Regions from separate parts of the Vibrio casei genome, predicted to be linked through region 2. Evidence: predicted binding sites of a transcription regulator. Region 2 holds the regulator's gene; each other region holds the start of a gene.

Region 1 (2,214 bases), 610 kb from region 2:
AATGTTTTTCGCTACATAACGCGCAGCGTAAGCCGCTGAACGGTCAACTTTTGATGGATCTTTACCTGAGAATGCACCGCCACCATGACGAGCTGCGCCACCGTAAGTATCAACGATGATTTTACGACCAGTAAGACCACAGTCACCCATTGGACCACCGATAACAAAACGACCGGTTGGGTTAATGAAGAATTTGGTTTCTTTATTTAACCACTCAGAAGGAAGAACTGGTTTGATGATCTCTTCCATTACCGCTTCACGTAGTTCAGGTGTTGAGATTGAATCACAATGTTGAGTCGAAAGAACCACAGCATCAATACCGACAATTTTTCCTTGATCGTATTGGAAGGTTACTTGAGATTTTGCATCTGGACGTAAGAAATCCAGTTTGCCACTTTTACGTACTTCTGCTTGTTTTTGCACAAGTAAATGAGAGTAAGTAATAGGTGCAGGCATTAACACTTCGGTTTCATTGCAAGCATAACCAAACATGATACCTTGGTCACCAGCGCCTTGATCTTTAGGATCGGCTTTATCAACGCCTTGATTAATGTCTGGGGATTGCTTACCAATAGTGTTTAATACAGCACAAGAATTTGCATCAAAACCCATATCTGAATGGACATAACCGATTTCACGAACGGTTTCACGTGTGATTTCTTCGATATCAACCCATGCTGAAGTGGTGACTTCACCACCAACCATTACCATGCCGGTTTTAACGTAAGTTTCACACGCCACACGTGCTTTTGGATCTTGCTCTAGGATGGCATCCAAGACGGCATCTGAAATTTGATCGGCAATTTTGTCTGGATGACCTTCAGATACAGATTCTGAAGTAAATAAATGCTTAGCCATGTGTGAGTGCTCCACTTTGAATCACGCAAATTCATTGTTTGATAATGAATTAAATTGAGTTAGAAAAGACGCGTTCTTATATAGCTTTTGCTATGAATCGCGCCTTCTTTAAAAACAGTTCATATTGTAGGTGTTTCTACATCTAGACGTCTATTTTAGTTTTCATTGGTCGAATTACAAGCCTTTTTTTAGTTGGTTCACAGGAAAACGATTGCTTACCGATAAAAAGAGATAATTTTTTTATTTTAATTTTTGAAGCGTAAGTGATCCTTTGTACGGTATCGTTTGCGTTGCTAACCCTATATTTTCTTTAGATTCCAGTTAAATGTAGGGAAGTGTGGGCGAGGTAAAAAAAGGCGACAAAGAATCACAAAAACGAAAATATACGTGCCTTAATGTTTGCAGTCATTACGGTGCTTTGCGACAATACCGTCCACAAAGTGGGTTAAATGAATTTAGTACACTTTATCCAACCTTAAATAAAACCGCTTATGCACTCAGGAGCAGACATGACGTCTCGTAAAGATTTAGCAAATGCAATCCGCGCTTTAAGCATGGATGGTGTTCAACAAGCCAATTCGGGTCACCCGGGCGCCCCAATGGGGATGGCCGATATCGCTGAAGTTCTTTGGCGTAACCATTTAAACCACAACCCACAGAACCCTGAGTGGGCGGATCGTGACCGTTTTATTCTTTCAAATGGTCATGGCTCTATGCTGATTTATTCTCTTCTTCATCTTTCTGGTTACGCGTTGCCAATTGAGGAATTGAAAAATTTCCGTCAATTGCATTCAAAAACACCAGGCCACCCTGAATACGGTTATGCTCCGGGGATAGAGACCACAACAGGCCCACTGGGCCAAGGTATTACGAATGCCGTTGGTATGGCGTTGGCTGAAAAGTCTCTTGCAGCACAGTTTAATAAAGAAGGTCACGACATCGTTGATCACTTTACTTATACATTCCTAGGCGATGGTTGTTTGATGGAAGGTATTTCACACGAAGCGGCTTCTTTAGCGGGTGTGCTAGGTCTAGGTAAATTGGTTGCGTTCTGGGATGACAACGGTATTTCTATCGATGGTCACGTAGAAGGTTGGTTTGCAGACGATACGCCTAAGCGTTTTGAAGCTTATGGTTGGCATGTTATTCCTGGTGTTGATGGCCACGATTCAGATGCGATTGAAGCTGCCATTCAAGCAGCAAAAGCGGATCCTCGTCCAACGCTAATTTGTACTAAAACGGTTATTGGTTTTGGTTCTCCAAATAAAGCAGGTACACACGATTGTCACGGCGCACCACTTGGCGCTGATGAAATTGTTGCAACTAAAGCGCAACTTGGTTGGGCACACGGTCCTT
Region 2 (2,214 bases):
TCTGGCATGAACAACTTGGTCGCTGGTGGCTTTCTATTCGCAATACTTTAGTGACTGAACCGGTAACCACAGAGCCGACCACTACATTAGAATAATAGTTTCAGTATCTCCTTTCTTAAAACCTAGAAAGCAATCGTTGGCGTCGACGATTGCTTTCATCGATAAAAGTACGCCATTTGATTGTCAGCACTGTCTTTTAAGACTAAAATCAGTGGTTAAATAATATGAAATTATCCTAAGTCGCTCATAAAAGGCGACTTTTATCTTTTTAGTCGCTTGTTCTATTACAAGATTCAGTAACATCCGCACAAGGGAAACTCACTATGGCTACAATTAAAGATGTCGCACGCATTGCTGGAGTCTCAACCACAACCGTGTCTCATGTCATCAATAAGACTCGTTTTGTTGCAGAAACAACGCAAGAAAAAGTCATGGCGGCCGTTAAACAACTTAATTACGCCCCAAGTGCGGTGGCTCGTAGCTTAAAATGTAATACCACCAGCACGATTGGGATGTTAGTTACGCAATCAACCAATCCATTCTTTGCAGAAGTGGTCGATGGCGTAGAAAGCTATTGCTATCGTCAAGGCTATACTCTCATTTTGTGTAATACCGGTGGTTTAGTCGACAAACAACGCGATTATATCCGTATGCTTGCAGGAAAACGTGTCGATGGATTATTGGTAATGTGTTCCGATCTTGATGAAGAACTACGCGAAATGCTAGATGGTCATCCAGACATCCCCAAGGTGGTTATGGATTGGGGGCCTGAGACATCGAAAGCCGATAAAATTGTTGATAACTCCGAAGCCGGTGGTTACCTAGCAACCCGCTATTTGCTCGACCATGGTCATACCGATATTGCGTGCTTAAGTGGTCATTTTGAGAAAATGGCATGTAAAGAACGTATCGCCGGTTGTAAACGTGCTTTAGCTGAAGAAGATTTATCGTTACCTGAAGAATGGTTATTAGAAGGTAATTTTGAATGTGATACAGCGGTCATCGCAGCGGATAAAATTCTGGCTATGGAAAAAAGACCAACGGCAGTTTTCTGTTTCAATGATATTATGGCGCTCGGCCTAATGAGTCGATTACAAGAAAAAGGAATCAATATTCCAGAAGACATTTCCGTCATTGGTTATGACAACATTGATCTATCGGCTTACTTTTCACCACCATTAACCACGATTCACCAACCTAAGCGTCGTTTAGGTAAGAATGCTGTCGAAATTCTTCTAGAACGAATCAAAGATAAAGACCATGCGAAGCAAGTATTTGAAATGTTTCCTGAAATTCTTGAACGTTCAACGGTAAAAACATTAAAATAACAGACAACAATAATAAGCATGACTAAACTATAAAACCAGCGCCTGTCGCTGGTTTTTATTTACTAAAATACCCATTGAGCCGGATAGCTCTTACCCTCATAGATGGCATTTTTAAGGCGCTAATTTATTAGAAATAATGAAATTTTTTTCCTTTTAGTTCTGTCTTCTATTACAACATGTACCATTACATAGGATTTGTATGAAACATTTTTTGCTTAGCTGTGCGTTAACACTCTCCACAACTTTACCTTTTATGTCTCACGCCGACACGTTATCGGATTGGCAATCTATTGAAGTAAAAGCGAAAGGACAAGATGTGTATTTAAATGCCTGGGGAGGAAGCCAAGAAATTAATGATTATCTTCGCTGGGCAAGCTCGCAAGTTAAGCAACGCTATGGGATTACACTTCATCATGTAAAAGTCAGTGACATTGCGGAAACCACAACCCGCCTTTTAGCCGAAAAAGCGGCGAATAAAAATAGTAATGGCAGTGTCGATGTCGTCTGGATCAATGGTGAAAATTTCAAATCCATGAAGCATAACCAATTACTCTTCGGGCCTTTTGTCGACGCTCTTCCGAACTGGGAGAAAGTTGATCAATCACTCCCTGTCACGACAGATTTTGCAGAGCCGACCAACGGCTTAGAAGCGCCTTGGGGTGTGGGCCAATTGGTGTATATCTATGACACAAAAAAGCTGCCATCGCCTCCTATGTCCGCCCTTGCTTTACTTACTTATGCCAAAGCGCATCCTGGACGAATTACCTATCCAAAACCACCTCAATTTCATGGCACCAGTTTTTTAAAAGCATTATTAATCGAGTTAACCAATCATGATCCCGCGCTTGCCAAACCCGTTGATCCTAAAACATTCACCAGCACGACT
Region 3 (2,214 bases), 320 kb from region 2:
AACCACCAGGTGAATGCTCACCATAGCCGTTTGATGCAAAACCTGCCGCAAGATCAAAGCCAGCTTGGCCTGATGCAATCACGTAAAGTACGCCACCGGCAATAATACCACCAACAACTTGAGCAATAATGTAAGGTAAAAGTTGATTTGCTGGGAAGCGACCACCGGCCCATAAACCAATAGATACTGCTGGATTTAGGTGACAACCTGAAATATGACCAATAGCAAAAGCCATCGTCAAGACCGTTAGACCAAATGCAAGTGAAACACCGACAAAACCAATACCTAAATCAGGAAATGCTGCAGCCAGTACCGCACCCACCAAGTACTAGCCAAAACGTACCAAAACATTCTGCTAAATATTTATTCATTTTTTATTCCTATGAATTTAATCCCAAAATAACAATAGTGTGTAATTGAGAACTACGCATAATTAAAACAGCACAAAATAAGTAGTCATATATGGAAAAACAAGACATCTTATGCTGCATTTTTTATAAACTATTAATTTTTAATGATTTATAAGTAATCAATTATTACATCAGTTTTTAAAAACCATAAATTAAAAGTGACATTAATCACAGTTAATCATAAATCGCTCAATAAATGACTTGATCTAACACCAAACTAGATATACTGTTTATTTATACAGTATGGATATATGGACAGTTAATTATGTTTACTCACAATACAGCTTTACTTAATCATTCATCAGCTACGCTTGCTTCCAATGAAGATATGTTCTCAGCCAGCAGCCCACTATTATCTCGTTTATCTATGCTTTCTAAACGCCCGAGTTGGTTACTCTTTACTTCAGAAGCAACTCTGCCAACTACCTCTGAACTCATAGCCTTTGGTATTGATACGAATAAAGTAATTAAAATTAAAGCGTCCACTTCAATGTCAGAGAAAGACATCATTTTAAAAGCCCTCAAGGCACAGAATGCTAGTGCTATCGTCTCTGGTGATAATTTCACAGAGGAAGAAAAAAATGAGTTAACGCTCAAAGCAAAACAAGTGAGTTGTGAAATCTTTTTTATGGATCAACATATTCGCCAAACCTTGACACGAAATCTGCATTAATCGTTTCAAAGTAGATCCATTGTTATGGTGAAATTACGTAAATAATTCGATTCATAAAAATAGAGAGCAAACGTTTGCTTTTTAACTGGAAGAAATAAGCCGTGTTCTGTTATTATGCCGCTTTCTGGTATGTAACCTTCATACCTGTTTTTAAGCCTAGCCTCAATTAGGAATATGGAAATGAGCATTGCTAACCAAGTACTAGCCGTGAATGACGACCTTCCCATTCGTACTGATAAACCTGTGCATAGCGGAAAAGTGCGTTCTGTCTATTGGCTAACCGAAGAAGACAGCCATCGCCTTATAAAACAAAAGGGTTACAATGTTGCTGACAATGCACCATTAGCCATTATGGTAATCAGTGATCGCATTTCGGCGTTTGATTGTATTTGGCATGGTGAAGGTGGGTTAAATGGGGTACCAGGAAAAGGTGCTGCATTAAATGCAATTTCAAATCATTGGTTTCAATTATTCAAAGACAACCAACTTGCAGATAGTCATATTCTCGATATTCCTCATCCATTTATTTGGATCGTTCAAAAAGCTAGACCTATCATGATTGAGGCAATCTGTCGCCAATATATTACTGGTTCAATGTGGCGCGCTTATGAAAAAGGCGAACGTAAGTTTTGTGGCATTAATCTTCCCGAAGGATTAGAAAAAGATAAAAAATTACCTGAACTTCTTATTACACCATCAACAAAAGGCATTTTGAAAGGTATTCCCAATGTCCCTGAAGCTGATGATGTAAATGTGTCTAGAGATAATATTGAAGCAAGCTTTCAAGCGTTTAACTTTTCAAAAGTAGAAGATATTACTCATTATGAGAAACTCTTAAAGGATGGCTTTAAAGTGATTAGTGAAGCTCTAGATAGAGTTGATCAAATTTTTGTCGATACCAAGTTTGAATTTGGATACGTTAACGATGCAACTGGTAATGAAAGACTGATTTATATGGATGAAGTTGGGACACCAGACTCTTCTCGTATCTGGGACAAGACAGAATACCAAGCTGGTAATATCGTTGAAAACTCAAAAGAAGGTTTTCGTCAATTCTTACTAAACTATTTTCCTGATCCTGATATTCTTTTAAACAAGAACCGTATGGATGAACGTTTTGCACTTGCCAAA
Region 4 (2,214 bases), 890 kb from region 2:
TTGTCTGCAGCATTATCCGATTGGAAGTAACGGTCAGATGAACCTTGAGACATCGCACCTAGTGAACCCATACCACGGTAAGACTTGTAAGAACGACCTTGGAAAAGAATTACTTCACCCGGGGCTTCTTCTGTACCTGCAAACATAGAGCCAACCATGACGCAAGATGCGCCAGCGGCAATCGCTTTACAGATATCACCAGAGAAACGAATACCACCATCAGCAATCACAGGAATGCCAAATTCAGCTGCTGCACTTGCCGCTTCTGAAATAGCCGTAATTTGCGGAACGCCAACACCCGTTACGATACGAGTAGTACAAATCGAACCCGGGCCAATACCCACTTTAACCGCATCAACACCTGCATCGATAAGAGCACGCGCCCCCGCTGCAGTTGCTACGTTACCACCGATGATTTGTAGATCAGGATATAGTGCGCGTGTTTCTTTAATGCGATCAAGTACGCCTTGCGAGTGACCATGTGATGAGTCAATCAATAGCACATCAACGCCAGCTTCAACTAACGCTTTAACACGCTCTTCGTTACCAGCGCCTGCGCCAACCGCTGCGCCAACACGCAATCGGCCGCGCTCATCTTTACAAGCGTTCGGTTTACGTTCCGCTTTTTGGAAATCTTTTGCCGTGATCATGCCTGACAGTTGGAAAGCATCATTGACGACCAATACTTTCTCAACACGATAGGCTTGCATGCATTGCTGAACTTCACTCATTGATGCGCCTTCTTTTACAGAAGCAAGGCGATCTTTTGGTGTCATTACTTGTTCAACAGTTTTAGTTAAATCGGTTACAAAACGCACATCACGACCGGTAATAATACCGACAAGATCGTTGCTTTGTGTCACAACAGGAAAACCAGCAAAACCGTGTTTCTCGGTTAATGCTTTTACATCAGCAATGGTTTCATCAGGACGGATTGTCACAGGATTGCTAACCACACCCGCTTCGTAAATTTTTACTAAGCGAACTTCTTCAGCTTGTTGCTCGATCGACATATTCTTGTGAATAAAACCGATACCGCCTTCTTGAGCTAAAGCAATAGCCAAACGAGCTTCTGTTACCGTATCCATAGCGGCAGAGATCATTGGTACATTAAGGGTGATCTTTTTAGTCAACTGAGTGCGAAGATCAGCTGTATTTGGAAGAACAGTGGAGTGTGCTGGGACGAGCAGTACGTCATCAAACGTTAAAGCTTCTTTAGCGATTCGTAACATTGCAATATCTCACATAAGAGTGTTAGAAGGATAAATCCCACTTTTTGAGTCTAAACCCATCAGCGATAAATTCATTTCGTCGTTTCGCATAACAAAATAAATTTGGGATTTGATATTGCAGCGGGATTATACGCCTCGCGCAATCGTTTGACTAGACGTTTTTATAGTTTCTTTATTAAAATTTAGTGAATAATGTAAAATCGTATTCAAGTGGCTGAAAATTGTATAATACAGGTTCTATTTGTCCGTTATTTCTAGGTTGGCACTCCCTTAGATTCGTATTTAAAGATCAAATACCGCTATACTAAGCTTCTATTTGTAACCCTATAATTGAGATTAACCACCGCCATGAGCTCTAATACCAATCCAAATATATTTACCGTTTCTCGTTTAAATGCAGAAGTCCGAATGCTGCTAGAAAATGAAATGGGGATCGTTTGGCTAGTCGGTGAGCTCTCTAATTTTTCAGCCCCAGTTTCTGGGCATTGGTATTTCTCTCTTAAAGATTCTCGAGCACAAGTGAAGTGCGCCATGTTTAAAGGGAATAATCGACGAGTCGTCTTTAAACCCGCCAATGGTAATCAAGTTCTCGTCAAAGCTCGTTTATCACTATATGAGCCTCGCGGTGACTATCAGCTTATTATTGAAAGTATGCAGCCAGAGGGAGATGGTCGCCTACAGCAAATGTTCGATGAATTAAAAATGAAACTGGCTGGTGAAGGTTTATTTGCTCAAAGCTTAAAGCAACCTTTGCCGAAAAATCCAAAGTGTATTGGGGTAATTACCTCGAAAACAGGCGCAGCACTCTATGACATCTTAGATGTATTAAAACGCCGAGATCCTAGCTTGCCCGTTATTATCTACCCTACTGTTGTGCAAGGAGAAGATGCCCCCTTTAAAATAGCGCAGGCAATTGGACGAGCAAACACTCGTAATGAGTGTGATATTTTAATTGTTGGTCGAGGTGGGGGTTCATTGGAAG

What was found. Region 2 encodes PurR, which represses purine synthesis genes. Its sites were predicted from a motif close to TNANGNAAACGTTTNCNTNA; they were not measured.
Region 1: the regulator PurR is predicted to act here: its motif matches at 1,058-1,077, upstream of metK (methionine adenosyltransferase).
Region 3: the regulator PurR is predicted to act here: its motif matches at 1,146-1,165, upstream of VCASEI_RS07430 (phosphoribosylaminoimidazolesuccinocarboxamide synthase).
Region 4: the regulator PurR is predicted to act here: its motif matches at 1,368-1,387, upstream of guaB (IMP dehydrogenase).

What each region holds. Positions count from the first base shown of each region.
Region 1 covers NZ_AP018680.1:623,065-625,278, forward strand. Annotated here, with positions in the region: gene metK (methionine adenosyltransferase) at 1-858, opposite strand, end outside; gene tkt (transketolase) at 1,368-2,214, shown strand, end outside.
Region 2 covers NZ_AP018680.1:1,235,491-1,237,704, reverse strand. Annotated here, with positions in the region: gene elyC (envelope biogenesis factor ElyC) at 1-95, shown strand, start outside; gene purR (HTH-type transcriptional repressor PurR) at 324-1,328, shown strand; gene VCASEI_RS05960 (ABC transporter substrate-binding protein) at 1,528-2,214, shown strand, end outside.
Region 3 covers NZ_AP018680.1:1,550,546-1,552,759, forward strand. Annotated here, with positions in the region: partial or broken gene aqpZ (aquaporin Z) at 1-371, opposite strand, end outside; gene VCASEI_RS07420 (hypothetical protein) at 676-1,083, shown strand; gene VCASEI_RS07430 (phosphoribosylaminoimidazolesuccinocarboxamide synthase) at 1,264-2,214, shown strand, end outside.
Region 4 covers NZ_AP018680.1:2,129,438-2,131,651, forward strand. Annotated here, with positions in the region: gene guaB (IMP dehydrogenase) at 1-1,232, opposite strand, end outside; gene xseA (exodeoxyribonuclease VII large subunit) at 1,581-2,214, shown strand, end outside.